2 regions of the Pseudoalteromonas sp. J2K-J979 genome follow, and region 2 is predicted to be linked to the other one. Evidence: predicted binding sites of a transcription regulator. Region 2 holds the regulator's gene; the other holds the start of a gene.
The links. The regulator LexA, encoded in region 2, represses DNA repair genes until DNA is damaged. The targets are predictions, from matches to a motif close to TACTGTATNNNNATACAGTA.
Positions count from the first base shown of each region.

Region 1: AC3KVK_RS18095 (S24 family peptidase) is a predicted target of LexA. The motif match lies at 1,618-1,637, and genes of this name have one in related genera.

Region 1 covers NZ_CM200282.1:351,723-366,948, reverse strand. Annotated here, with positions in the region: gene AC3KVK_RS18105 (ArsJ-associated glyceraldehyde-3-phosphate dehydrogenase) at 1-30, shown strand, start outside; gene arsJ (organoarsenical effux MFS transporter ArsJ) at 40-1,254, shown strand; gene AC3KVK_RS18095 (S24 family peptidase) at 1,653-2,066, shown strand; gene AC3KVK_RS18090 (Y-family DNA polymerase) at 2,054-3,310, shown strand; gene AC3KVK_RS18085 (substrate-binding periplasmic protein) at 3,370-4,101, shown strand; gene AC3KVK_RS18080 (YaiI/YqxD family protein) at 4,166-4,612, opposite strand; gene AC3KVK_RS18075 (cold-shock protein) at 5,032-5,241, shown strand; gene arfB (alternative ribosome rescue aminoacyl-tRNA hydrolase ArfB) at 5,358-5,771, shown strand; gene AC3KVK_RS18065 (ATP-binding protein) at 5,886-8,669, shown strand; gene deoD (purine-nucleoside phosphorylase) at 8,747-9,448, opposite strand; gene AC3KVK_RS18055 (phosphopentomutase) at 9,462-10,679, opposite strand; gene udk (uridine kinase) at 10,994-11,623, shown strand; gene AC3KVK_RS18045 (NupC/NupG family nucleoside CNT transporter) at 11,640-12,863, shown strand; gene AC3KVK_RS18040 (isopenicillin N synthase family dioxygenase) at 12,888-13,829, shown strand; gene AC3KVK_RS18035 (hypothetical protein) at 13,991-14,614, opposite strand; gene AC3KVK_RS18030 (FAD-binding oxidoreductase) at 14,943-15,226, shown strand, end outside.
Region 2 covers NZ_CM200281.1:3,317,122-3,332,347, reverse strand. Annotated here, with positions in the region: rRNA gene AC3KVK_RS15235 (23S ribosomal RNA) at 1-2,050, shown strand, start outside; rRNA gene rrf (5S ribosomal RNA) at 2,181-2,295, shown strand; gene lexA (transcriptional repressor LexA) at 2,447-3,064, shown strand; gene coxB (cytochrome c oxidase subunit II) at 3,313-4,440, shown strand; gene ctaD (cytochrome c oxidase subunit I) at 4,445-6,022, shown strand; gene AC3KVK_RS15210 (cytochrome c oxidase assembly protein) at 6,022-6,594, shown strand; gene AC3KVK_RS15205 (cytochrome c oxidase subunit 3) at 6,578-7,459, shown strand; gene AC3KVK_RS15200 (DUF2909 domain-containing protein) at 7,359-7,664, opposite strand; gene AC3KVK_RS15195 (SURF1 family protein) at 7,555-8,421, shown strand; gene AC3KVK_RS15190 (redox-active disulfide-containing membrane protein) at 8,414-8,911, shown strand; gene AC3KVK_RS15185 (COX15/CtaA family protein) at 8,927-9,922, shown strand; gene cyoE (heme o synthase) at 9,936-10,853, shown strand; gene AC3KVK_RS15175 (SCO family protein) at 10,853-11,446, shown strand; gene AC3KVK_RS15170 (STAS domain-containing protein) at 11,621-11,890, shown strand; gene AC3KVK_RS15165 (response regulator) at 11,902-12,264, shown strand; gene AC3KVK_RS15160 (chemotaxis protein CheA) at 12,277-14,361, shown strand; gene AC3KVK_RS15155 (chemotaxis protein CheW) at 14,362-14,874, shown strand; gene AC3KVK_RS15150 (methyl-accepting chemotaxis protein) at 14,899-15,226, shown strand, end outside.

The DNA of each region.
Region 1 (15,226 bases), on a different replicon from region 2:
CGCAAAGTCGGTCTATCAATTAAAGGATAATCTAATACTATGAAACGCTTGGCATCATTATCAGACGATATTAAGCAGTATCTTGTTGTAACAGGTAATTATTGGGCATTTACCTTAACCGATGGTGCACTACGCATGTTAGTGGTGCTTCATTTTCATGCGTTAGGGTATAGCCCGCTTAGCATAGCGATGTTGTTCTTGTTTTATGAAATCTTTGGCGTTGTGACTAATTTAGTTGGCGGCTTCTTAGGTGCGCGTTTAGGGCTAAATAAAACCATGAACATCGGCTTAGCTATTCAAATTATCGCTTTGCTGATGTTAGCTGTTCCCGCTGAATGGTTAACTGTTGTGTATGTAATGATCGCCCAAGCGCTGTCAGGTATTGCTAAAGATTTAAATAAAATGAGCGCTAAAAGCTCGATTAAAATGTTGGTAACTGCTGGGCAAGAAGGTACCTTGTTTAAATGGGTAGCAGTATTAACAGGCTCTAAAAATGCTCTCAAAGGCGTTGGCTTTTTTTTAGGTGGCCTACTGCTAACTTGGATATCGTTTAAAGGTGCCATGTTGCTGATGGCTAGCGTATTGGCACTTGTGTGGTGTTACAGCCTTTACGCTTTAAAAAGTGATTTAGGAAAAGCTAAAAACAAACCTAAGTTTACCGACATTTTTTCAAAGAGTCGGGCAATTAATATTCTGTCGGCTGCACGGCTATTCTTATTTGGCGCTCGCGATGTCTGGTTTGTTGTTGCTTTACCTGTCTTTTTATCGCAAACCTTTGGTTGGGATCATTGGACGGTCGGTGGGTTCTTGGCACTTTGGGTGATTGGTTACGGTATTGTGCAATCTATCGCACCTAAACTTATTAAATTCAATGATAACGTTTCTCCTGCAACAGAAACCGTAAAATGGGCAAGTTTATTGGCACTGATCACATTCGGTATTACCTTATCTTTATTATTTAATTGGCAAGTGCAAACTCTCCTCATTGCTGGCCTGATGGCATTTGGCATACTGTTCGCAATTAACTCGTCATTGCACAGTTATTTGATTGTTAGCATGGCTGATGCCGATGGTGTGTCTCTTGATGTAGGCTTTTACTACATGGCAAATGCGATGGGGCGTTTGATTGGGACTGTTTTATCGGGCTGGGTTTTTCAGCTATACGGGTTAGCGGCTTGTTTGGCAATCTCGTTTATATTTATTGCATTTGCGGGGTTAATTTCAACAAAATTAGATAAAGAAGGTCGCGTGTAGAAAAATGGCTAACAGACAACTCAGATCTTGAGCGTAATTTTCATTGAATACGCTGCACTAGACAACCCAGAGAGGGCAGATCTTTGTAAATAAGGTTTTTGAACCGACGAAGGTTGGTTATTTTATTCGGGTGCTTGCACGCTTAGCCCTTTGTATGTCGGCTATGTGTGCAATGCCAACACCGATGAGCTCACTCCAATAATGACAAGTTATACAGTGTTAGTCGTCAGCGACCCTTTTTAATTGTTAACATCATATCAATTCTTACAGTTTAACTTGTGCCTATTGCGCCATAAATAATGGGGTAGCTGTTAATTGCGTGATTCTGATATTTAAACTCGACCGAATGAGTAATGCGATTTATACTGTGTAAATATACAGTGTTTGAGTGTGGTGTTATGCGTGTTATTCCTATTTATATTGAAGCGGGGATCACTGGTTTTGAATCGCCTGCGGCAGAATATAAAGAGCTTGGGTTATCATTAGATCAGTTGTTGATCTCTCATCCAAATGCAACATTTATAGGGTTGGCTTCGGGTCATTCAATGCAAGATATCGGCATTTTTGACCGTGATTTACTGATTGTTGATCGGGCTGAACCCGTTCAGCAAGGTGATATTATTGTGGCAAACTTTAATGGCTGCTTTGTGTGTAAAATTCTCGATAAAGCGAACCGACAGTTATTATCTGCGTCGAGCGTATTTCCTCCTGTGATGCTGACTAGCCATGATGAATTTCAAATAGAAGGTGTGGTGACTCGTTCGATTCGTATTCATAAATCAACCCGAGAGTTGTTAGATTGTTTGCGTTAGTGGATGCCGTGGCTTTTTATGCCAGTGCTGAAAAAGTATTTGATCCCAGTATTCGAAAAAAGCCTGTGGTGGTGTTAACTAATAACGATGGTTGCATTTGCGCGGTGTGTCCCATTGCTCGTCAATTAAATGTGCCAAAATTTTTGCCTTACTTTCAGGTTAAGGATTACTTGGCGCAGCATCAAGTTATTGTGCGTTCATCCAATTATGAGCTTTATGCCGATTTAAGTGAGCGGATGATGAATGTGATTGCTGAATTTGGTGATAATCAGCATGTGTATTCGATTGATGAAGCTTTCTTAGAGTTTAAAGGGTATCAGCATTGTATTTCGGATTGGATGGAATATGGGCAACGTATTCGTAGACGTGTTTGGCGCGAAACAAAGCTGCCTGTTGGTGTGGGGTTTGGCCCAACAGCCACATTAGCCAAAGCGGCAAATCATGCCGCAAAAAAGTTGGAGGGCTTTGCTGGTGTGGCCATCATTAATAATGAAGCCACTCGTAAAACAATTTTGACTCGTATGGCGGTGACCGATGTTTGGGGAGTAGGGCGTCGATTAGGTAAGCGGCTGAACTTAATGAGAGTCGATAATGCATGGCAATTAGCACAGCAGCCACCGAAGCGGATTAGACAACAATTTGGTGTGGTGATGGAGCGAGTGGTCGCAGAGTTAAATGGTGAAACTTGTTTAGGCTGGGATGAAGTCCCACAACTCAAAAAAGAGGTATTTTCGACTCGCAGTTTTGGAGAACGAATAAACGATTATCAAGCTTTACGAACGGCATTGATGAATCATAGTGCAACGGTGGCAAGAAAGTTGCGAAAACAACACTCATTAGCGAAACAATTGTTGATATTTGCGAGTAGCTCTGCGCATCAGGAGCCGTATTATAAAAAAAGCCTCGTCCACCAATTTGAGGTTGCAACAGCGAATACGCACACATTCGCAGAAGCCGTAGATCGTGCGCTTACGGTGATATACCAGCCAAATATTCAGTTTTATAAATGTGGCATTGGGGCGATAGAATTAATTAGCGAGCATTGTTACCAAGATGATTTATTTACGCAACATGATGAAAATGAGCCTTTAATGCGCTGTATCGATGGGATTAACCAACGTTTTGGCCAAGATACGTTAGTTAGTGCATCACAGCAGATGCGGACAAATTGGCATATGAAACGCGACTTTTTGTCACCTCACTACACGACCCGCTGGCAAGACTTACCGAAAATTCAATGTTAACAGCGTGTGTGCTACCAGCTGACTATACTTAAATATTATTCGTGGTTGGAAAACAGAATATGCGCCCATTTATTGTATGTGTGCTACTTGTGTGCAGTACAGCACTGAATGCGTCACCTACATCACTCGCTCAGCAAGTTCATGAAATTACATGGATGACCGAAGACTACCCGCCTTATAATTATATTGAAAATGGACGCATAACGGGGATCACCATAGAGAGATTATTGGCCATGTTTGACCACATGAAGATTAATTTTTCACGTGATGATATTGATATTTACCCATGGCCCCGTGCTTATCGATATTTAGAAAACAAACCAAAGCGATGTTTGTTTTCGATGACTTACACAGCAGAAAGAGCAAAAAAATTTTATTTTGTTGGGCCTATTGTGACTAACCGAATTTCACTCATTGCCCTCGATGATGGTCGGTATGAACAGTTGCCTACTGAACAATTAAAAATAGGGGTAGTAAAAAATGATATTGGTCATATTTTACTGCGAGAACAGGGAATGAGTGATGAACATTTTGTGTTTTTAAATACTGGATTTGAGATGGTGAAAATGCTGTCGCTCGAACGGGTTGATGCAATTGCTTACGGAGAAAGCATTGCTCACTTTCAGTTTAAACGTGCTGGTATCACCACATCGAAATATCATGTGGTCAATGTGTTAAAAGAGTCTTATCTGGGTTTTGCATGCAATAAAGCCGTGGATAAAAGCCTGATAGAAGCGATGCAGCAGGCATTAGATCACATCAATCAAGCCCCTGTACAAACTGTATTCTAAATAAGGCGCACTGGTACTTACGTTCGTGGGACTTGGGATAAGAACACTGGACAGCATTATTACTTTATTTTGCTTGTTGGAGTAAACGGTCTAAATGATTGGCAAAATTTTGTCTGTCCGTTTGGCTTAATGGAGCGGGGCCACCGGTTTGAATGCCACTTGACCGCAAAGTATCCATAAAGTCACGGACATTTAAACGAGACTTTATGTTTTCAGTGGTGAATAATTCACCCCGATGACTCAGTGCTGCAGCTCCTTTTGTAATCACTTCGTCAGCTAATGGGATATCACTGGTGATAACTAAATCTCCGGGCTGGCAGCGCTTCACAATTTCATTGTCTGCTACATCGAACCCTGCACCGACCTGTAATGTTTTGATATATAAAGAAGGGGGAATGTTTAGTGCTTGGTTAGCGACTAAGGTTGTTTCACGTTTTGTACGAACAGCGGCGCGGTAAAGAATATCTTTGATTACTGTTGGACAGGCATCAGCATCGACCCAAATTTTCATAACTTTTTAATGGTTGTGCAGAGAATTCATACAGAAGATCATGCGCTTTGTAAGAGAAATTGTAAAGAAATAACGCGAAACGGGTGGGACAACAAACCAGTCGATTAATAAAACTACTGGTACAATGAGCAGAAATGAAATTTCATATTTTTGTAATATTATCAACAAACAAGCATTAATATAGAGTGTAGCTAATTTAGGTAAGAAACAAGGGGATTTAATTTGGGATACCCTTTGACTGTTCGGCAAAGTTATATATAATGTGTCTTGTCTGAAAGTAAGTCTAGTATTTATGCACACCATTTTGATGTTTTATTTACAGTACCGATGTCCTGTTTTTAAAAAAGTAATGGCAGCACTTCCAGCCGAATTGTCTCAATAATGAGACTTTATTATTTTTGATTTAATAGGATAAGATTATGTCTACAACTACTACTGGTACAGTTAAATGGTTCAACGAGTCTAAAGGTTTTGGTTTCATCGAGCAAGAAAATGGTCCTGACGTTTTCGCTCACTTCCGTGCTATCACTGGTACTGGTTTCAAAACACTTGTTGAAGGCCAAAAAGTTCAGTTCAAAGTAACTCAAGGTCAAAAAGGTCCTCAAGCTGAGGAAATCGTAGTACTTTAATTAGTACTCGACTAAACCAATTGGGTTTAGACCTTCAGGCTTAAATGCTTGAACTAAAAAGGCGATACTGAAAAGTATGGCCTTTTTTGTATTTTAGCTACCATAAAAGAGACGTTATGTTACACATTACCGCGAACATTGTAATTGCCGAGTGGGAATTGGAGTTTTCCGCTATTCGTGCACAAGGCGCGGGCGGTCAAAATGTCAACAAAGTATCCAGTGCCATCCACCTTCGTTTTGATATACAGCGCTCATCACTTCCTGCTTTTTATAAAGAACGGTTACTTGCTTATTCAGATAGCCGGATCAGTAAAGAAGGGGTAATAATTATTAAGGCGCAACAATATCGTGATCAAGCTAAAAATAAGCAAGATTCACTTGAACGATTAAGACAATTGATTAGCGAAGCAACCAAAGTTGAAAAAGTGCGTCGTAACACTAAACCAACACGTAACTCACAAAAAAGACGCATGGATAAAAAAACACAAAAGAGTCAAACCAAAGCCTTGCGCGGTGCAATTCGTTTTTAAAACAAAGGAATAAAGCAGGAAAAAAAGCATAAGTCTGTTAATCTTACACATAGTATAGATTTTTTCATCGAGCCCCAGTATGTGCTGGTGTATTTGTAAGGTGAGTCAGGCTGCGTGTCAGAAACCAAATCAATAATACCCAACCACCTCATTAAAGCCATTATTCTGGGGCTGATAGGTGGAGGGATCAACCTACTGCCATTTTATTTTTTATCAAGTACTGAGTTTCTATTTGGGCAAGCTTTTGCTTTGTATGTCTTGCTTATTTATGGCCCCCGCTATGGCTTTATCACTGGTTTTATCGCCGCTAATTTTTTATGGTTGAAGTGGGATCATGCCTGGCCTGCAATCCCATTTTTAATGGAGATACTCTGGTTAACTTATTTTAGTATTAAACGCCGGCAGCCTTTACTGGGCTGGGGGATTGTCTTTTGGTTGGTCATCGGTTTGCCGATCTTAGCGTTAATAGGATATTGGCTACGCGAAATCCCGCCCTTAGGCTTGTTAACCGCCTTAGTAAAGTACTTATTAAATGCGATTGTATGTTTAGCAATTGCTGATGTTATTGGCTTTTATTCAAAACATTTTTATTCTAATTCTGAATTTAAAACGCCACTCGTACGTTTGTTACGCTATACGGTGAGCGTGTTAGTGGGCTTGTCACTATTAGTGATTACCGTAATTTTAATTAACTATAACCATCAAAATGTAGAAACACATGTCCGTTCGCAATTAAAAGTGAAAGCAAAAGACATTGCGTTAGGTGTTGAACGGTATTTACATGAGCATGTCACAGCAATTAATATCCAAGCACAAGCCGTCGTAAATGGCTTAAATACACAGCAAGCATTAAATAGTTTAATACAATATTATCCTGCTTTTTTAACGAGTTTAGCGACGAATAAAGTAGGGAACGTCACAGCAGCTGCACCTGAGGTTTTTTTAAAGAAGCTTGATGGCCAGCTTCTGAGTGTGGCAGATCGACCTTATTTTATTCAAGCATATAAACATCCAGATACTTATGTATCTTCAGCATTTGAAGGGCGTGGCTTTGGTAATGACCCGATTGTTGCTATTTCAAAAGGCGTTTTTAAAGAAGATGAATTTCAAGGTGTCATAGAAGGGTCGCTAAATCTAGAAGCGTTTGCTGCCTTTAAACCGCAGTTGTTTGATCATAGTGTAGAATTACTGATTATTGATAGCAAAAACCAAGTCGTATACCAATCTAAAAATCTACAACATCAGGTGCTTGATACACTCACAGAAAAAGTGTTAGCTGCATTTTCCAACACCGTAAATAGCCCGATATTTATCGATAATGAAATGAATTCATACTACAGCACCATAGAACACACAGCACATTATAATTGGCAGGTAGTGTTAATGTTAGATAAATCTCATATTGATATTCTAGCTGCGTGGTCATGGTTGAAGGCGATGTTAGTTATGGCATTAGTCACTTCATTAGTGGTTGTGTTTATTATGCGTTTGAGCCGATGGTTGGTCTCACCAATAGAGTCATTGAGTAATCAGATGCATACCTTTGACCCACACCAACGTACACCGCTCGAGAAAAAAACACCGCAAAGTTGGCAAGAAATAGACGCCTTGCATCAACAATTTACACAAATGGCTCAAAGCTTACATATTAGTTTTACAGAGTTAGAAAAATCAAACCATGAAAATGAGCAGCTCAACCACAAGCTAAGTGAATTTAACCATGAATTAGCGATTGAAGTTGAAAAGAAAACCTTTGAACTGATGCAAAGTGTGCAATCAGCTGAGCAAGCAAATAAAGCTAAATCTATTTTCTTAGCGAATATGAGCCATGAGATCCGAACACCGATGAATGGCATTATTGGGATGATCAATATTTTGTTAAAGGACAAACAGTTACCCGAAGATATACAAGAAAAACTAACTTTAACGCATAATTCAGCTCAAGTATTGATGTTGATCCTAAACGATATTTTAGACTTTTCAAAAATTGAAGCAGGGCAGCTTGAATTAGAAAGTAAGCCATTTGATTTAGTTAAAGTGTTTGAAGACTCAGCAAATATGTTTCGCATTTCTTCATTACAAGCAGGGGTGACGTTACAAGTAGAAGGGATGGATTCGTTACCGACCAAAGTAGTGAGTGATTCCGTTCGTTTACGTCAAATTATTACCAATCTATTAACCAATGCAGGAAAATTTACCGCAGAAGGCGAAGTGATCATACGCGCTGCCTATGATAAAGAAGTCTTAACATTCAGTGTCAGTGACACAGGGATCGGTATTGCAGCTGCAAAGCAAAGTCAGTTGTTTAGTGAGTTTAGTCAGGCTGATGTTTCGACCACGCGTGAGTATGGTGGTACAGGACTGGGTCTTGCAATTTGTTTGCGTTTAGCACGACTTTTTGGCGGCGATATTGCGCTAGAAAGCCAAGTAGGAGTAGGGAGCTGTTTCACGGTCACTTTACCAATGAAACAAGCCAAGAACTTACCTGTTAACAGGCTTGAAACAGGAGAATTAAATTTAACAGGCCGGACAATGTTACTTGTTGAAGATAACCCCATCAATCAACTCGTGGCCCGAACTATGTTGGAAGCGGTTGGTGCAAACGTTGACTTAGCTGAAAATGGTGAACAAGCACTTAGGTTACAACAATCAAATGGTTATGAGCTCATCTTAATGGATTGCCAAATGCCGGTGATGGATGGTTATACTACGACTAAAGAGATGCGGCTAAATACTTCAAAATATGGTCATCCCATTATAGTGGCACTCACAGCTAACGCGTTTATAGAAGATCAGCAAGCTTGTTTTGATGTGGGTATGAATGATTTTGTGAGTAAGCCAATAGACGAAGCCGTATTACATAAAGTATTAAAGAAATGGTTAAGTGATAAGAACTAAAACTCGTCAATCAAGCATGAAAAAAGCCGCATCCTGCGGCTTTGGTTACAACTGTTAGAAGGTACAATAATAATTTATTAAATTGATTCTAGGGCAATTTTAACCATTTCATTGAATGTGTTTTGGCGTTCTTCAGCCGGTGTCGCTTCACCGGTAATAACATGATCACTCACGGTGAATAATGCCATCGCTTTTACGCCATATTCAGCTGCTACGCCGTATAAACCTGCTGTTTCCATATCTACCGCTAAGACCCCTAATTTATCTAAATCGGCATAGAAAGTAGAATCAGCTTGATAAAATGTATCGGTCGTAAAAACATTACCCACTTTAACATTAACGCCCAAGTTACGAGCGGCATTCACGCCATTTTCAAGTAAGCCAAAATCAGCAATCGCGGCAAAGTCATAGCCACGAACACGGGAACGGTTTACGTTTGAGTCAGTGCTAGCACCTTGTGCAAAGATCACATCGCGGATCTTAATATCTGAACCGATCCCACCACAGGTACCAATACGGATAAGGTTTTTAACGTTATAGCTGCAAATTAATTCGCGGGCATAAATCGACATCGATGGGATACCCATTCCAGATGCCATGATACTGACGGGTTTTCCTTTATATGTGCCAGTAAAACCGAACATATTACGCACACCTGTGACTTGTTTTGCGTCATCAAGAAAATTTTCGGCGATGTACTTGGCACGTAACGGATCGCCAGGCATTAAAACTGTTTCGGCAAAATCGCCTACAGTTGCGTTGATGTGAGGAGTGCTCATGAAAACTATCCTGTTAATTTGCTTTATTAAGAGATTGAGCGAAACTTTCGCCATATTCCATTGCAGGTAAATCAAACCACTGGGCAAGGGTCTGTCCTATGTCTGCAAAACTGTTCCGTTCACCCAAGTCGATGGGTAACATACCTTTTTGATATGCTAAAACGGGCACATATTCACGAGTATGATCGGTACCTGGCCAGGTAGGATCACAACCATGGTCGGCAGTGATGATTAAAACATCATCCTCGCCTAATAAATTCATCAGTGTTGGTAAGTAAGCATCAAATTGAGCTAATGCTTCGGCGTAACCCACAGCATTGCGGCGATGGCCAAATTTTTCATCAAAATCAACGAGGTTTGTAAACACTATGCTGTTTTTTTCTGCTTGACTAAACACTTCAGTAGTTTTTTCTAGTAGGTTGATTAACCCTGAGGCTTTGTGTTTTTCAGTAATGCCTTGATGTGCATAAATATCTGATATTTTACCTATGCTAATCACTTGGCCACCGGCTTGTTTAAGCTTATCAAGCACGGTTGGGGCAGGAGGAAGCACAGCATAATCACGTCGATTACCCGTTCGAGCAAATTCGTTGGCTGTTTCGCCTAAAAATGGACGAGCAATTACACGGCCTATGTTCATTTCATCGAACAATTGGCGTGCGATTTCACACACTTCGTAAAGCTTATCAAGCCCAAAATGTGTTTCGTGCGCGGCAATTTGAAAGACAGAGTCGGTTGAGGTATAGCAAATAGGCTTGCCGGTACGAATGTGCTCTTCACCTAGTTGTTCTAAAATCGTGGTGCCAGAGGCGTGACAATTCCCTAAAATTCCCGGAATATTGGCACGCTTTACCAGTTCGTTAATAAACTCGTCGGCAAAACAGGGAACGGTTTGTGGGAAATATCCCCAATCAAACAAGACCGGCACCCCTGCCATCTCCCAGTGACCAGACGGGGTATCTTTGCCTGTTGAGAGCTCTTTGGCATAACCAAAAGCGGCAATCGGTGCAGGAGCTGATGCTATTTGACAGACAGTGCCGCTGGCACGCTGACAAGCTTCAATCAAGCCAAGTTTTGCCAAGTTAGGTAGCGCAAGTTTGTGACCAGTTTCACCATGATAAGCGGCAAGCAAATGAGCGAAGGTATTAGCACCTGTATCGCCAAACAAATGCGCGTCAGGAGCAGCACCAATGCCCAAACTGTCCGCCATTAAAATTAATGCTCTTGCCATGCTTATCCTTAAAAGGGAAATTTGCTGTTTGCTTACTGTAAGTAGTTCAGTATAGCTAAAGTTTATTGCTTATCGATTGCAGTCAGAGTCTTGGCACTGACGATAATCATCTACAAAAGAAACTCTTGTCTGAAAGCTTCAATTACATTACTACTTTATGATGTTGTTGATTTTGTCGTACAGGACATTTGTCCTGTTTGTCATGGGGCAAAAACGATAAATTTGCCGCTTTAAAATAGTCAATTGAGATTCTTTTTTTCTTTTTTGGTATTGTTTAGCTACTTTTTGTTAACTTCTCTTAGGTGTGAATACTTGTGACTCGAACTATTATAGCGATTGCTGGTGCATCAGCGTCTGGTAAATCCCTGTTTAGCCAAACAATTTATAATGAGTTAGTTAATGAACTAGAGCCCGGTGCGATTGCAATTATCGAAGAAGACGCTTATTACCGCGATCAGTCTCATTTACCGTTTGCCCATCGTACTCAAACTAATTATGACCACCCAGAAGCATTCGAACACGAATTGATGCTAACCCATTTGAATCAGCTTCGTCAGGGGCAAGCAGTAGAAGTGCCGATTTATGATTATGGTCAACATACGCGCAGTGATAAAACCCGTCGTGTCTCTCCGGCCAAAATTTTAATCGTTGAAGGAATATTATTATTATCAGATCCAAAGCTATGTGATGAATTTAATATTAAGGTGTTTATTGATACACCACTTGATATCTGTTTGATGCGCCGCATGAAACGAGATATGGAAGAACGAGGCAGAAGCTTACAATCTGTCATTGATCAGTATAAATCGACGGTCAGACCGATGTTTTATCAATTTATTGAGCCGTCAAAACATAGCTCAGACCTTGTGGTCACACGTGGTGGCAAAAACCGTGTCGCGATTGACATCATCAAAAGTAAAATAAAACAACTTTTACAACAATAATAATAGGTTTTTATAAATGACTACGTTCATGAGTTTAGTTGGCATTGTATCGTTGCTATTGGTCGCCTTTGCTGCTTCGACTAATCGTAAGGCAATCAGTTTAAGAACTGTGGGTATTGCATTTGCAATGCAGTTTGTAATTGGTGGGTTTGTCTTATTTTTTGAAGCCGGTAAAAATGCGTTGGTTGCCATGTCTGCAGCGGTGTCGTCGGTGATTGGTTATGCCAATGATGGGATTGGTTTTTTGTTTGGTTCGTTAGCCAATCAAGATACGCTAGGGTTTGTATTTGCGATTCAGGTGCTGCCAGTTATTGTGTTTTTCTCGGCGTTGGTCGCAGTACTTTACCATATCGGTATCATGGATTGGATAATCAGAATTTTAGGTGGCGCACTACAAAAATTACTTAAAACGTCACGCACAGAGTCATTATCGGCAACGGCCAATATTTTCGTGGGTCAAACAGAAGCGCCCCTCATCGTGAAACCTTTTATTGCCTCGATGACCAAGTCTGAGCTTTTTGCTGTAATGGTAGGCGGTTTAGCCACGGTGGCAGGCTCAGTGATGGCTGGTTATGTAATCATTGGTGTTGAGTTGAAATACCTGATTGCAGCCAGCTTTATGGCCGCTCCAGGTGGTTTTTTAATGGCAAAAATGATGGTGCCAGAAACTGAAAATCCAAAAGATACGCTAGCGGATATCGATGAGAATGAAGATAAACCTGTTAATGTCATCGATGCAGCGGCATCAGGCGCAGCCAATGGTATGCACTTAGCGCTCAATGTTGGTGCGATGTTACTCGCATTTGTTGCATTAATCGCTTTACTTAACGGATTGTTAGGTGGCATTGGTGGCTGGTTTGATCACCCAACGCTGACATTACAAGAGATTTTAGGTTATGTATTTGCACCAGTAGCATGGTTACTGGGTGTACCGTGGAATGAAGCCATTATTGCAGGGAGCTTCATTGGGCAAAAATTAGTCGTAAATGAGTTTGTCGCTTATTTAGACTTCATTAATTATCGCGATACGTTAAGCGCGCATACACAAGCAATCGTTACGTTTGCACTGTGTGGATTTGCTAACTTATCATCGATAGCAATACTACTAGGCGGACTGGGTGGCATGGCACCTAGTCGTCGCAAGGATATCGCCCGCCTAGGGCTCAGAGCGGTCATGGCAGGGTCTATGGCTAATCTGATGAGTGCCGCCATCGCCGGCTTTTTCCTATCGCTAGGATAAGGTCAGCTATGTTAAGGACATTTAATGACAATTAGAACGATTCCAACATTAGATATATCGCGTTTAAATTCCGATAAAACTAATTTTGTTGCCGAGTTAGGCAAAGGGTACAGTGAGTTTGGCTTTTGTGGCATTGTTGGTCACGGTATCGATACGCAACTGGTCGCTAAAGCATACGAAGCAATTCGTACGTTGTTTGCGTTGCCGCAAGATGTTAAAGAGCAATACAGTGCGATTAATATTGGTGGCGCACGTGGCTACACTGGTTTGGGTATCGAAAAGGCAAAAGATAACCCTCATCCAGATTTAAAAGAGTTTTGGCATGTAGGTCGAGAGCTAGAACAAACGCTGAAAATTGAGGGACTTTATCCCAATGTATGGCCTGTTGAAGTGCCACAGTTTAAAGCGGATGTATATGCTTTATACGAAGCGCTAGATGAATTAGGTCGCCAAGTTTTATCAGCTTTGGCTCTGTATTTAGGCCAAGACGAAGACTATTTTGACGATAAAATTGACCATGGTAATTCGATTTTACGTCCACTTCATTATCCGCCTATTTTAGATGGAGAAACGCCAGCTGTGCGAGCAGGCGCGCATGAAGATATAAACTTTATTACACTGCTTGTCGGTTCTGAGGAGGCTGGTTTGGAAGTCCTCACTCGAGATGGTGAGTATATTCCAGTGACAACAATCCCAGGCACGATTGTTGTGAATATCGGGGATATGCTGCAAAGGTTGACGAATAATGTGCTACCGTCAACAACCCATCGTGTGGTTAATCCACCGGGTGATGCGGCCAAACACAGCCGATTCTCAGTGCCGTTTTTCTTACACCCAAACCCAGAGTTTATGATTGAAACTTTGGCAACGTGTGTGACTGAGGATAATCCTAATCGATATCCACAGCCAATTTCGTCAAATGATTATTTGACTGAACGCTTAATTGAGATTGGTTTAATTAAGTGATCCCGAAAGGGAATGTCTAAGTCTTAAGGGGTTAAGACCGACAAAAAATTTGAACGATACTAGAGCAAAGGGCCTAATTAGGCCCTTTTTTTATCTTTGTTTTTCATAATATATTCAGTGACTCCTAAAAAAGTGAGGCGGGGGAGCATTCACTGCTAAACTTAATTAGGTAAATTTTTTGACAGTTTTTTACTTTTGTTCATTACGCCATCGTAATAATTTCCCATCAACATTTTGTGTTCTTCTTTATATCGACGCAGCTGCGCTTCATATTGCTGGTTGAGTTGATTCGCTTTATCAAAATCATTTTTTAAATGCATTAAATCAGCGGCTTGTTTATTAAATAGGGTGTTTATTTTATGCTGCTGTTCTTCACTAAGCTTGAGCGACTGATGAAGCTGTTGATTGCGTTCATTTAAATCGCGGCAGTGATGATGTAGTACTTTGTGGCTCATTTGTAGCTCTTCGAGCTCATTATTTAATTCAATGTTTTGTTGTTCAAGCTGAGCCTGCTCATGAATGGCCGAGGGTGAAAGATGGGCTTGTTGATTGAGCAGTGTTTCTAATTTGTTGTTGCTTAGCTGCCACTGCTGCTCAACGATATCAATATGCGCTTGTTGCATCTTTTGACGTTTGTTTAGCTGCAAAATATGGTTGTTGAGTGCTTCAATTTGCGTGTTTTTATCATCCAATAGACGCTCAAATGCTGATTCAAGGTGCGGATCCATGCCCATGACTGAATCATGCAGGTGGTTTGCTTCACTACGGTTTAAAGGGGTGTCCATGGTAAATGCGGCTCATTTATAAACAATAACAATACCTTACTTAACTTTTGAAACAATATAATTGATTTAGATCAGGTTTGAGGGTTTTCTAATTCGATACTTGTCAAAGTTTGATCTACTTCAATATTTATAGGAAAAAATTCAAATAAAACGGGAGGTTAAAAATATTTGGTATCAATATTTTGGGTGATTGATGCATGAATAAACGCGCTCACGTTAGATTTTGAGATAACTTACCAACAAATATAATCGCGCACTCACGCCACTAGACAGGCGTAAATACACTATGCTTAAACCTCATAGAATTCAGGATTTTTAAGGAGTGAGGATGGCTGATTGGCAACCTGCAAAGGTCAGCGATGTGACATGGTGGACCAAGACATTATTTAGTCTCACAGTTCAGGCTGATATAGCCCCTTTTAAGGCGGGGCAATTTACAAAATTAGCATTAGATATTGATGGTAAACGGTTTTCTCGGGCATATTCGTATGTTAATGCGCCGCATGATCCGAATTTAGAGTTTTATTTAGTTGATGTTGAACAAGGGAGTTTAAGCCCACAATTATCAAAGCTTAAAAAAGGCGAGACTGTTTGGATCAACTCGCAAGCGAG
Region 2 (15,226 bases):
ACTTACGGGGGTAGAGCACTGTTAAGGCTAGGGGGTCATCCCGACTTACCAACCCTTTGCAAACTCCGAATACCGTAAAGTACTATCCGGGAGACACACGGCGGGTGCTAACGTCCGTCGTGAAGAGGGAAACAACCCAGACCGCCAGCTAAGGTCCCAAAGTGTATGTTAAGTGGGAAACGATGTGGAAAGGCCCAGACAGCCAGGAGGTTGGCTTAGAAGCAGCCATCCTTTAAAGAAAGCGTAATAGCTCACTGGTCGAGTCGGTCTGCGCGGAAGATGTAACGGGGCTAAACATACCACCGAAGCTGCGGCTGCGTACTTATGTATGCGGGGTAGGGGAGCGTTCTGTAAGCCGTTGAAGGTGAACCGGGAGGTTTGCTGGAGGTATCAGAAGTGCGAATGCTGACATGAGTAACGATAATGCGGGTGAAAAACCCGCACGCCGGAAGACCAAGGGTTCCTATCCCATGTTAATCAGGGTAGGGTGAGTCGACCCCTAAGGCGAGGCGGAAACGCGTAGTCGATGGGAAACGGGTTAATATTCCCGTACTCGGCATGAATGCGATGGGGAGACGGAGCAGGCTAGGCAAGCATGGCGTTGGTTGTCCATGTGAAAGTAAGTAGGTTGAGAACTTAGGCAAATCCGGGTTCTTAAGACTGAGATACGAGACGAGCTACTACGGTAGTGAAGTTGTTGATGCCATACTTCCAGGAAAATCCTCTAAGCTTCAGTTCATGCTGAATCGTACCCCAAACCGACACAGGTGGTCAGGTAGAGAATACTAAGGCGCTTGAGAGAACTCGGGTGAAGGAACTAGGCAAAATAGTACCGTAACTTCGGGAGAAGGTACGCTGCTGACGGTGATAGGACTTGCTCCTTAAGCTGTTGGCAGTCACAGTAACCAGGTGGCTGGGACTGTTTATTAAAAACACAGCACTGTGCAAAATCGAAAGATGACGTATACGGTGTGACACCTGCCCGGTGCCGGAAGGTTAATTGATGGGGTTATCTTCGGAGAAGCTCTTGATCGAAGCCCCGGTAAACGGCGGCCGTAACTATAACGGTCCTAAGGTAGCGAAATTCCTTGTCGGGTAAGTTCCGACCTGCACGAATGGTGTAACCATGGCCACGCTGTCTCCACCCGAGACTCAGTGAAATTGAAATCGCAGTGAAGATGCTGTGTACCCGCGGCTAGACGGAAAGACCCCGTGAACCTTTACTACAGCTTGGCACTGAACATTGAACCTACATGTGTAGGATAGGTGGGAGACTTTGAAGCAGCGACGCTAGTTGTTGTGGAGTCGTCCTTGAAATACCACCCTTGTAGTTTTGATGTTCTAACGTAGGCCCCTAATCGGGGTTGCGGACAGTGCCTGGTGGGTAGTTTGACTGGGGCGGTCTCCTCCCAAAGAGTAACGGAGGAGCACGAAGGTTTGCTAAGTACGGTCGGACATCGTACGGTTAGTGTAATGGTAGAAGCAAGCTTAACTGCGAGACGGACAAGTCGAGCAGGTACGAAAGTAGGTCATAGTGATCCGGTGGTTCTGAATGGAAGGGCCATCGCTCAACGGATAAAAGGTACTCCGGGGATAACAGGCTGATACCGCCCAAGAGTTCATATCGACGGCGGTGTTTGGCACCTCGATGTCGGCTCATCACATCCTGGGGCTGAAGTCGGTCCCAAGGGTATGGCTGTTCGCCATTTAAAGTGGTACGCGAGCTGGGTTTAGAACGTCGTGAGACAGTTCGGTCCCTATCTGCCGTGGGCGTTTGAGAATTGAGAGGGGCTGCTCCTAGTACGAGAGGACCGGAGTGGACGAACCGCTGGTGTTCGGGTTGTCATGCCAATGGCACTGCCCGGTAGCTACGTTCGGAATCGATAAGCGCTGAAAGCATCTAAGCGCGAAGCGAGCCTCGAGATGAGTTCTCACTTGGAGTTTAACTCCACTAAAGGGCCGTTGGAGACTACAACGTTGATAGGTAGGATGTGGAAGCGCTGCGAGGCGTTAAGCTAACCTATACTAATTACCCGTGAGGCTTAACCATACAACGCCAAAGTGGTTTGTATGAAGCACTGATAAATAAGCAAGAAGTTAGATAGACTGAAGTAGACAATTTTAAAATCAGCCTTCCGAATTTAGTTTTACGGCGAAAGCGGTAAAGCGGCAAAATTTTGCTTGGTGACAATAGCGTTTTGGACCCACCTGACTCCATTCCGAACTCAGTAGTGAAACGAAACAGCGCCGATGGTAGTGTGGGATTACCCATGTGAGAGTAGGACATCGCCAGGCTCCTATTAAGAAAAGCCCGACTCAATGAGTCGGGCTTTTTGCTGTCTGAGTTTTTATTTTAACTATCTGTTTGAGAAAGTCGATAATATATTGCGCTTTCATTTACCCTGTATATAATTACAGTTATCTTTACTGTATGGAAATCCAGTGTATGCGTCCACTTACAAAACGTCAGGCTCAAATACTAGAGCTAATAAAGGTATTTATTAAAGATACAGGCATGCCTCCTACACGCGCTGAAATAGCTAATACGCTAGGCTTTAAAAGTGCAAATGCAGCAGAGGAACACCTCAAAGCCCTTGCAAAAAAAGGCTTTATCGAAATGGTGCCTGGTGCAAGTCGAGGTTTAAGGTTGGTCGAAGATGATGAGCCTGAACAACTTGGTTTACCACTAATTGGTAAAGTTGCTGCTGGTGAACCTATTTTGGCTCAAGAACATGTAGAAAGTCATTACCAAGTTGATCCGATGTTATTTAAACCAGCCGCAGACTTCTTGTTAAGAGTCGATGGGATGAGCATGAAAGATATTGGTATTATGGATGGTGATTTGTTAGCCGTTCATCGATGTGCTGTTGCACTAAATGGCCAAGTTGTTGTTGCTCGTGTCGGCGAGGATGTGACGGTCAAGCGTTTTGAGCAAAAGGGCAAAAAAGTTTACCTTCATGCTGAAAACGAAGAGTTCAATCCGATAATTGTTGATTTGTCTGAAGAAGCTCTTGATATTGAAGGGCTTGCGGTTGGCGTTATTCGTAATGCTGATTGGATGTAAAAAAGATGTTAATGTTATTTTTGTTTCGATTTATATTTAACAATCTGATTTAATTGTATTTATTTTAGTGCGCTTGTCGCACTTTATTTTTTATTGCTATATTTCTCACCCCCTTTCTTGCTTAACACTCCATCCTTGACTAGTTTTCAACTACAGCTGATTGAAAAATCATCTATTGGATTCTAGTTAATAATAATAATGAAGAAATAATTTGGCGTGCTTAAATTTCTTCACTAAAGGAGTGTGTTATGGGTAAGGTCTTTATGTCCTTGCTCGTTATGTTTGTTACATCGTCTAATGTTTTTGCACAAAGCAAATACAATATGACTACAGGTGTAACTGACATCAGCGAGAATGTTTATAACCTACATATGACAATTTTTATAATTTGTTGTGTGATAGGAGTTATTGTCTTCTCTATTATGTTTTGGGCCTTATTCAATCATCGTAAGTCTAAAGGTGTGACTGCTTCACAGTTTCATGAAAGCACCAAAGTTGAAATATTATGGACCGCCATTCCATTTTTGATTCTAATCTTAATGGCTATTCCTGCGACGAAAACCCTTATTGCGATGGAAGATACATCTAAGGCTGACATTACCATCAAGATAACGGGGTCACAGTGGAAATGGCACTATGAGTATATCGAACATGACTTAAGTTTTTACTCCATTTTATCTACACCACAAGACCAAATTAATAACCATATAACTAAAACTGAAAATTATTTACTTGAAGTCGATAAACCACTGGTTATCCCAACTAATCGCAAAGTTCGTTTTTTGATGACTTCTGATGATGTTATCCACTCATGGTGGGTCCCTGATTTTGCTGTTAAAAAAGATGCGAATCCAGGTTTTATAAATGAAGCATGGACTAGAGTAAACGAGCCTGGAATATACAGAGGTCAATGTGCTGAACTTTGTGGGAAAGATCATGGCTTTATGCCAGTGGTGGTCGAAGCCGTCGAGCCAGATGCTTTTGACTCTTGGCTTAACAATGCGAAAAAAGAAAATGCGCAAGCAGCTCAAGCTGATCTGAAGCTATTAGACCAGACATTATCAGAAGAGGAGTTAATGACATTGGGCGAGCAAGTTTATATCGCAAGTTGTGCAGCATGTCATCAGGTTACCGGTTTAGGTCTAGGTGGCGTATTCCCTGCGCTCAAGGATAGTCCTATAGCAAAGGGCGATATCATTGATCATATCGACATAGTTTTGCATGGTAAACCAGGTACGGCTATGCAAGCCTACGTAAAACAACTTTCTTTAAAACAGCTTGCAGCCGTTATTACCTATGAGCGAAATGCCTGGGGAAATAATACTGGGGATCTTGTTCAGCCAAGTGACGTAAAGAATAGAATGAAGGAAGAATAATAATATGACCGCGCTTACTCATGAACATTCGGATTCTCACGCTACCCCAAGTGGAATAAAGCGTTGGCTATTTACAACAAACCACAAAGATATTGGCTCATTGTACCTTATCTTTTCTTTGGTTATGTTTTTAGTCGGCGGTGCGATGGCTATGGTTATCCGAGCTGAACTATTTCAGCCTGGATTACAGTTGGTTGAACCTGATTTTTTTAACCAAATGACAACAGTACATGGACTCATTATGGTTTTTGGCGCTGTGATGCCTGCTTTTACGGGGTTGGCAAATTGGATGATCCCAATGATGATTGGCGCACCAGATATGGCGCTTCCTAGAATGAATAACTGGAGTTTCTGGATACTCCCTTTTGCATTTTCTATTTTACTCATGTCACTTTTTATGGAAGGTGGTGGACCTAATTTCGGTTGGACCTTTTACGCACCTCTATCTACAACGTATAGCAATGATAGTACAGCATTTTTTGTGTTTGCTGTTCACATTATGGGGATTAGTTCTATCATGGGGGCGATTAATGTCATTGTGACGATTGTAAATTTGCGCGCTCCAGGCATGACGTGGATGAAATTACCATTGTTTGTGTGGACTTGGTTGATCACTGCTTTTTTATTAATTGCTGTGATGCCTGTTTTAGCAGGAGCAGTAACAATGGTTCTCACGGATAAATATTTTGGGACTAGCTTCTTTAATGCTATGGGTGGCGGCGACCCAGTCATGTTTCAACATATCTTTTGGTTTTTCGGTCATCCAGAAGTGTATATTATGATTTTGCCCGCTTTTGGTATTATCTCTTCCATTGTTCCTACTTTTTCTCGTAAACCTTTGTTTGGCTACGCTTCAATGGTCTATGCAACTGCCTCAATTGCGTTTTTATCTTTCATTGTATGGGCTCACCATATGTTTACCACGGGGATGCCTTTAGCTGGAGAGCTATTTTTTATGTATAGCACGATGCTGATATCGGTACCTACAGGTGTTAAGGTCTTTAACTGGGTCGCCACTATGTGGCGTGGTTCAATTAGTTTCGAAATCCCGATGTTGTTTAGTATCGCTTTTATTGTGCTATTCACAATAGGAGGGTTTTCAGGTTTGATGCTGGCAATCACCCCTGCAGATTTTCAATATCATGATACTTATTTTGTTGTTGCGCATTTCCATTACGTTCTCGTAACTGGTGCTGTTTTTTCTATCATGGCAGCTGCGTATTATTGGCTGCCAAAATGGACAGGCAACATGTATCACCAAGGGTGGGCACAAGCGCATTTTTGGCTCTCACTTATAAGTGTTAATGTACTTTTCTTTCCTATGCACTTTGTTGGTCTAGCTGGTATGCCAAGACGTATTCCTGATTACGCTCTTCAATTTGCTGATTTTAATGCAATCATCAGTATTGGTGGTTTTGCTTTTGGTCTATCGCAGCTACTGTTTGTATGGGTTGTGATTAAGTGTATTAAAGGGGGAGAAAAAGCGACTGCGAGAGTATGGGAGGGTGCGCATGGACTCGAATGGGAAGTGCCTTCACCAGCTCCGTATCATACGTTTGATAAACCTCCGGTTATAAAATAATGGCTTCTTTACATAATAAATTGTTATTTAAGCTGCTGATTACATGTGCGGGAATGTTTGCGTTTGCATTTGCTCTCGTCCCTCTATATGACGTGTTTTGTGACATTACTGGATTGAATGGCAAACCGTCTTTAGAAGAGGCAGAGCAAAGCGCGGAGATTGATAATAAACGGTTAGTTGATGTGGGCTTTATTACTCATATTCAGGGTTCTGCTCCATTTAAAGTATCAGCTGAAACTCAGCGAATTACAGTCCAACCAGGAGCGATGCATAAGGTTGTATTTAAGGCTAAAAATATTAGTGATACAGATCGTGTTTTACAGGCGGTTCCATCAGTCTCCCCAGGCTTAGCAGCTAAATACCTCCATAAAATTGAGTGTTTTTGTTTTAATCAACAGCCCTTATCAGCAGGTGAAATGGCGGAGCTTCCACTTATGTTTTATGTTGATACAGCGTTACCACACAAGTTTGAAGAAATAACTTTATCCTATACTGTTTTTGATATCAGCGAGCAAATTCAGCAAGCAGTAACTGCCTCAACTAAGGAGACTGTGAATGAAACCAGAATATGAAACATATTACGTCCCATCACAAAGCCATTGGCCGATAGTCGGTGCAGTTGGGATGTTTTTTATCGCGCTTGGTGCAGCGAGTACGGTCATCAATTCGACAAAAGAAGAAGCGTCAGGGTTAACTCAGTATCTGCTATATGTAGGTATAGCGACCATCATTTACATGCTATACGGTTGGTTTAAAAATGTGATTGATGAGTCTGCTTCTGGGCTTTATTCGAAACAGATGGATCGCTCTTTCCGACAAGGTATGAGTTGGTTTATTTTTTCTGAGGTGATGTTTTTTGCTGCATTTTTTGGGGCTTTATTTTACGCCCGAGTATTGTCAGTCCCTTGGTTGGGTGGGGCCAGTAATAATGCAATGACCCATGAACTACTTTGGCCGACTTTTGAGGCTGTTTGGCCTTTAGTGACAACGCCAGCAGGCGAGACAACTCAGGCAATGCCATGGACAGGTTTACCATTGATAAATACCATTATCTTACTAACTTCATCAATAACGATTCATTTTGCTCATCAAGCTTTAGAAAAAGACAATCGCACTCAATTAAAACTTTTTTTAGCTCTAACGGTTGTATTAGGTGTGATTTTTTTAGGCTTACAAATAGAAGAATATGTTCATGCATATCAAGACTTAGGGCTGACTCTTGATGCGGGTATTTATGGAAATACCTTCTTTTTATTGACAGGCTTTCATGGCTTGCATGTAACTCTAGGTACGCTCATTTTATTTATTGTGTTATTACGTATTTATAAGGGGCACTTCACTTGCGAGAACCATTTTGCTTTCCAAGCTGCGGCTTGGTATTGGCATTTTGTGGACGTAGTGTGGTTATGTCTGTTTGTGTTTGTTTATGTTTTATAAATGGATTTTGATTAGGGCTTATCCAACCCAAAGATATCGCGGCTAAAATACCGACTAAAATTAAAACAGATGTAAATACACGCCGACCTAGGTATTTGGACATTGAAGGTGCTTTTGGATCGGCGCGTATCATTATTAGCAGTGCTTTAAAAAGACTAAATAGAATAAACAATAATAACAAAATAATAATTAGCTTGATTACCATGGGCTTTCCAAAGGTGTTTATGGATATAAGATTGCTTCATCAGTCATTTCACTTCTCATTTATAGCACTATTAATCACTTTATTAATAGCCTTATCTTGTGGTGGACTTGCTAGGTGGCAATATTATCGCGCATCCGAAAAGCAACTGACATTGAATTACCTAGCAGATAAGGCAAGTTTAGGGGAGTTGAAGTGGGAAGCTATTCAGTTGATGCCTGCAGATTGGAATAAAACAGGGCTCATTGTTCATCTGAAGGGCTCTTTAACTCAGAATAAATATTGGTTGTTAGATAATCGGGTACTCAATGGTCAGGTGGGATATGACGTTTTGGCTATGATAGAAATAGCGAATGAACCTAAAAAACTGCTAGTAAATTTGGGGTGGATCCCTACTGATTTTAATCGAAATTCCTTACCGTCTGTAGAGCTTCCCGATACAGATATCAGCATCAGAGTTCAAATTAAACAAGGAGATCTCGCTGGTTTTTATCTGGCGCATGAGCAAGAAATATCACTGTATTGGCCAAAAAGAATTCAATATATTGATCTTGATAAACTGGCAAAACAATCGAGCGAACTCTTATTACCATTTATGGCATACGCTGAAGAGTCAATTCTTAACATTAAGCCACATTATAAGCCTGTAGTGATGACTCCACAAAAGCATAAAGCTTATGCATTGCAATGGGGTTTAATTGGTATAGCGGCAATAATAGTTTTTGTGTTTGCATCAAAAGTAAGGGACAGACATGAGTAAAAAAGTGGTGGTTTATTTATTCTGTATTTGTTTTATCACCCCAATTATCAGTGCTTTTTTATTTCTACAAAGTAATTGGATCCCTCAGTCAACAGTCAATAATGGTGTGCTAGTTAAAGAAAATATCATAATAAGTGATTGGCAAGTTCCAGAAAGGAAACTTTGGTCTATTGCCGTCATGGCGCCAGAAGGATGCCAAGAGCAGTGCTCATTGGTGGTTGATTCAGTTAATAAAGTTCATCTAGCATTAGGAAAGCATAATGAGTATGTAGGTGTAGTTCTCTTAAGTAATGAACAAACAATAACTAATAAAGTTGAGGTAGTTCAAGCACCATTCCGTAATTTAAGTGAAGGCTCAATTTACTTGGTTGACCATATGGGGTTAATTGTTTTGGAGTACCCACTATCGAGTGGCAGTGGTGAAGAAGTCGTATTTAAAGGGTTACTGACAGATATTAAGAAGTTATTGAAGTTTGCGCGAAGTAGTTAAATAGGGATCATTAACATGATAAAAAAATATAAAAAATTAGTGTTGATTTGCTGTTTATTTTCAATCTGCGTTGTTGGCTTAGGTGCATATACTCGTTTGAGTGACGCAGGGTTAGGCTGCCCAGATTGGCCTGGGTGTTATGGATTTTTGAGCGTTCCACACCATGAAATTCATGCTGACATCGTGGCTGAAAATTTCCCAGGGATGGTAATTGAAACGGCAAAAGCATGGAAAGAGATGATTCATCGTTATTTTGCGGGTGCATTAGGGCTTTTTATTTTGGCTATTGCTATTTGGGCCGCGCACATTAATAAAAAAGAACTTACACCGCTGCGTTTGCCTATTTTTTTGGTCTTACTTGTAATATTTCAGGCTACGCTTGGGATGCTGACCGTCACGATGCAATTACAGCCATTAATTGTTATGGGGCATTTACTTGGTGGGTTTGCTATTTTCAGCCTGACAGGTTTGCTTTATCTGCGAATAACTAGTCAATCTATACCGGGCGGCGATGCAGGAGCGAAGCGATTTGGAAGCATGTGCATAATTGCTCTCTGGGTGTTGATTATACAAATCGCTTTAGGAGGTTGGCTGGCTGCTAATTATGCTGCTCCTCATTGTGCTGATTTCCCATTATGTGGTCCCGATACCTTGGTGCGTTTTTCATTTTTTGATGTCTTTCACTTACCGTTGGCGCAAAGTACTTATGAATATGGTGTTCTATCGGCAGATAGTCGGATGTCAATTCATTTTCTGCACAGAATTTGGGCTGTAATTACAAGTGTTGTGATTTTATTAACGTTGTTTCAGTTATGGCGAAATTGTTACTCAAGGAAAATAAAGGATTGTGTTTTAACCGTTCTGATTGCATTGAGCGCCCAATTATCTTTGGGGGTTTTATTAATTATGTGGCAATTCCCAATCTCAATTGCATTGGCGCATAATATTATGGCTGCTTTTTTGCTCTTAAGTGTTGTTCGTCTGTGTTATTACGTTAAGTCACGTTGTTAGAAGGGGATATTTGATGGCTGCAATATCGTATAGTGAAAAAGTAAAAACAAACATCTATCAAGTTATTGATTTAGCAAAAGATTATTTGGTGCTTTGTAAAATTAAAGTCGTTGCATTATTGGTTTTAACAGCGCTCGTAGGAATAGCTCTGGCGCCAGAATTAATCTCTAAAAGAACACTTTTTCAACAATTTATGAGTTTATTTGGTATTGGCTTACTCGCTAGTAGTGCCGCTGTTATCAATCATGTTGTTGATAGTGGGATTGATAGCGAAATGGCTAGGACTCGCCATAGACCTTTAGTTAAAGGGCGAATATCAGAAGTACATGCAGTGTTATTTTCTATCTTAATAGGCACTGTTGGATTTTTCGCTTTATGTATTTTCTCAAACGTATTAGCTGCTGTTTTAACTTTATTGGCTTTAGTAGGGTATGCTTTTGTTTATACAATGTTTTTAAAGCGAGCGACACCACAAAATATCGTAATCGGTGGGTTGGCAGGAGCGATGCCACCGTTACTAGGTTGGGTGTCTGAGACTGGCCAACTAGCAGCAGAACCTTGGTTACTTGTAATGATTATTTTTACTTGGACTCCTCCGCATTTTTGGGCGTTAGCTATCCATCGCAAAGATGATTATGCAAGGGCTAATATCCCCATGCTTCCTGTTACTCATGGGATCGATTTTTGCAAAACATGTGTACTATTATACTCAATCCTACTTAGTGTGGTTTGCGTTATTCCATATTTAATCGGTATGTCAGGTTGGCTATATCTGGTTATCTCCATTATGTTAAATGGGGTGTTTATCCTCAAGGCCATCCAATTGAAATGGTTTGCTAATCAAGGGACTGCAATGAATTTATTTAAATATTCAATTGTGCAATTGATGTTATTATTTATAGGTTTATTTTTAGATAAATGGTTCCTTTAATGAAAAAAATTGTTTTAATTCTAACCTTATTGCTTTTTCTTTTGGGTTGTAAAGAAGATGAGATCAAAACAGATGCGTTGGTCTATGAGCAACCACGAACGCTTAAACCTTTTATTTTGATAAATAAAAATAAAGAAGAAATTAGTAATGATGCGTTTTTAGGCGGGTGGAATTTATTGTTTCTTGGTTACACAAGCTGCCCAGATATCTGCCCGATGACGCTTTCAAAACTAAAATATGTAAAGTCGTCACTTCAAGGTGAATATGACATTAAAGTTTGGTTAATATCGGTTGATCCAGCTAGAGATACAGCAGAAAAGTTGCGCCAATATACCGATTATTTTGATCCTGAATTTATTGGTGCGACTGCGGAGCATAAAGCTCTTTTCCCCTTCGTTAGAGATCTCGGTTTAATGTATGCGATGGCAGATGAAAATTTAACAAATTACAGCGTTGATCATAGTGCTTCCATAGCGTTAGTTTCGCCAGAAGGGAAATTAAAAGCTATTTTTAAACCTGAATTCAAAGCCGGTGAGATCCCCACCATTAATACAGCTTCTCTAATTACTGACTTTAAACACATAGTAAAATAAATTAACCGATTTCACTGCTTGTTACCCAGTTAGGAAAGTTTATTTCTAACTGGGTTTTTTGTTCCTCTTCAAAGCTAATCTTCTAATTAAATTAAAAAAAGCATGCCTAAATGTGGCAAATCGGTTAACTGCGGCTAAGCTTTTTATTAGATGATATCCAAGGATTGAACATATATGTATCAGTTGCCAGAAGAGCTTGTGATTAACAATATCAGTACTTTCTATCAATCAATAATTGGCTTGTTGAATGATGGTGGTGATATTGTTTTAGATATCAGCAAGGTTACTCAAGCTGACACTGCTTCAATACAAATGTTATGCGCTCTTCAAAAACATTTGCACTCCACAGATCATCACATTCAATGGCATGGTAATAGTAAAGCGTTACTATCCTCAGCTAAGACCCTAGGGGTAAATGAGTTTTTATCACTTGAACACGTATAAATGAGGTCGATATGAAAAAAATCTTGGCAGTCGATGATTCTGCGTCAATGCGTCAGATGGTTGGCTTTACGTTAAAAAAAGCAGGCTTTGATGTTACAGAGGCTAAAGATGGCAGTGAAGCTTTAGCGATTGCTAAGCAAAACTCATTTGATGCGATTATTTCAGACGTCAATATGCCGATTATGGATGGCATCACTTTGATCAGAGAGTTAAGAGGTTTACCTGAATATAAATTTACCCCGATGTTAATGCTGACGACAGAATCAGGTTTAGACAAAAAGACAGAGGGTAAAGCCGCTGGCGCCACAGGTTGGATTGTCAAACCATTTAACCCAGAGCAGTTATTGGCGGTTATTAAGAAAGTTATTCGTTAACAAGGAGATGTTATGAGTATCGATCTCAGCCAATTTTTTGAAGTTTTTTTTGAAGAAAGCTTTGAAGGGTTAGATAGCATGGAATCAGAGCTGTTAAATTTACAGCCCGGAGATCTAGACTCAGAAACTATCAATACTATTTTTAGAGCTGCTCACTCTATTAAAGGTGGCAGTGGTACGTTTGGATTTTCTTCAGTTGCTGATTTTACACATGTTCTTGAAACTTTATTAGATCAGATCCGCGATGGCCGGCGTGCACTTGAACCGGAACATGTGAACCTACTTTTACAGTCTGTAGACTGCCTTCGCTTACTTTTATCTGCTCTGCAAGCTGAGCAAGAACCTGATTTATCTCAATCTATTGCTTTAAGGCAGGAGTTTGAAAGTATACTTAATAATGAGCAACCCTCAGCTCAGTCTGCCGCACCTTCAGTGCTTTTGCAACAAGCTCAAGGCGGGCCTTCATCACTAGACACTTTTGAGATCATATTTAAACCACTTCACCACCTGTTTAAAACAGGAAACGAGCCTTTATTTATGATTAGTGAACTATCAGAACTGGGTCAGCTTGAAGTAAAAGCAAATCTCGATGGTATTTTTGATATTCATGATATGCAGCCTGATGATTGTTATCTCGCGTGGACTTTTTATTTAGAAACGACAGAATCGGAAAGTAGAATAAAGGAAGTGTTTGAGTGGGTTGAAGATGATGCAGAAATTTCTATTACGGTATGTGGTGGGTTGTTTGAAGATGATGATCAGGTCGAGGTACCTGTAGCATCAGTTCCAGAAGGAAAGTCACAGCCAACGAAAAAAACCGAAGGCAAAAAAGAAGTTAAGGCCGAAGTTGAAATAGCTAAGCCTGTCGCAAAAACAGCTGAATCTACATCAATTCGAGTCAGTATTGATAAAGTTGACTCCTTGATCAATATGGTTGGTGAGTTAGTGATTACACAAGCCATGCTAACTCAGCTTGGTGAAGGTGAGATGACAGATCATAAGTTGATGGCCCTTCAAGAAGGATTAGCGCAGCTTGCACATAATACTCGCGATCTGCAAGAGAGTGTTATGCGGATCCGAATGCTTCCAATTAGTTTTGTTTTTAGCCGATTCCCAAGACTAGTAAGGGACACATCGCAAAAATTAGGTAAGCAAGTTGAGCTTAAATTGCTTGGCGAGCAAACTGAATTAGATAAAACAGTGATGGAGAAAATTTCTGACCCAATGGTTCACTTAGTTAGGAATTCTCTAGACCATGGTTTAGAAAAACCAGATGTGCGAGAAGAGGCAGGAAAAGATCCTGTAGGTAAGGTCACCCTGAATGCTTTTCATCAAGGTGGCAACATTGTTATCGAAATCATGGATGATGGTAATGGCTTAAATACCCACAAAATCCGCAGTAAAGCCCTCCAAAATGGCCTAATTTCAGAAACTGATGAGCTTAGTGATGACAAAATAAATGAGCTTATTTTTATGCCTGGTTTTTCAACAGCTGATGAAGTAAGTGATATTTCAGGGCGCGGTGTAGGGATGGATGTCGTTCGAAGGAATATTCAAGCTTTAAATGGATCGATCGAAGTCACTTCAGAGCAAGGGGTCGGTTCAACATTCACTATCCGCTTACCGCTAACATTAGCTATTTTGGATGGTCAGTTAGTCACGGTTGGGCAGCATACTTATATCATACCGCTAATTTCTATTGTTGAATCTCTGCAAGTTGATATCAAAAAAGTGAATAGTGTCGGGGGGGGATTAGATGTACTCAGACTTCGTGATGAATACGTCCCTATTTTACGTCTCCATCAAATTTTCAATCACCGTGGTGCCATCGAAGACTTAGAAAAAGGGTTACTTGTTGTTGTTGAAAGTGATAACCAAAAAGTAGGTTTGTTAGTCGATGATCTTTTAGCTCAGCAACAAGTTGTTATAAAAAGTTTAGAAGCTAACTATCAAAAAGTTGAAGGAGTATCTGGTGCGACTATCTTGGGTGATGGGCGAGTCTCACTGATTGTTGATATTACAGGCCTTATTAAGCTTGCTGGATTAAAAAAAGCAGGAAGACAAGAATTAGTGATTGATGGTGTGGAGGCGCATTAAATGGATGATTCTACTTTAGAGTCGGATGCATTATCAAAAGAAGATACGTCAATTCGTCAGTTTCTAACTTTCATTATGGATGAAGAAGAATATGGTGTGGATATCTTAACTGTACAAGAAATAAGAGGCTGGGAAGAAATTACCGCCATTCCGAATTCTCCTTGTTATGTAAAAGGCGCGATTAACTTAAGAGGGACTATAGTGCCTATTATCGACTTGCGATTACGATTTGGTTTAAAAGTCGCTGACTACGGACCTTTAACTGTCGTCATCGTAGTTAAAGTAGAGCTTGCGCAGGGAGCTAAAATTATGGGTTTAGTAGTAGATGCGGTATCAGATGTTTATAGCATAGCGGAAGAGCAAGCAACGGATGTACCCGATATTAACCGCAGTGACAATGCAGAATTTGTTCATGGCTTAGTTAATGTTGGAGAAAAAATGGTCGTGCTACTTAAGTTAGAGCGCGTACTAAACCTCACAAATGAAATAAAACAAGAAGTTGTTATTAATTAGTTGATCTTTCCGCAAGGGGGCAAGATGGAAACTGTCAATTCAAAGGCAAAAGTGTTGAATAAGCTGCTGATCGCGACCTCGGTTGTATTGATCTCATTTATTGTGAGTTTGCAGCTTGCTGGTGTGGTAATGGGACAATCATCAATTATTGCAATACTTGTATTCAGTATAGCTACGGTTGGTGCAATGATGTTTTTGTATAAAACAGTTGAGCAAATTACTGAAAAGCTAGGCGTAGTAGAAGAGGCTATTCCACTTTTGAAAGAGAAAGATTTCGAATCTTTGAGCGAGCTTAACCACAGCCCATTTCCTGCTTTTTTTAAAGCGATGAAACCATTCTGCCAAGTTATCG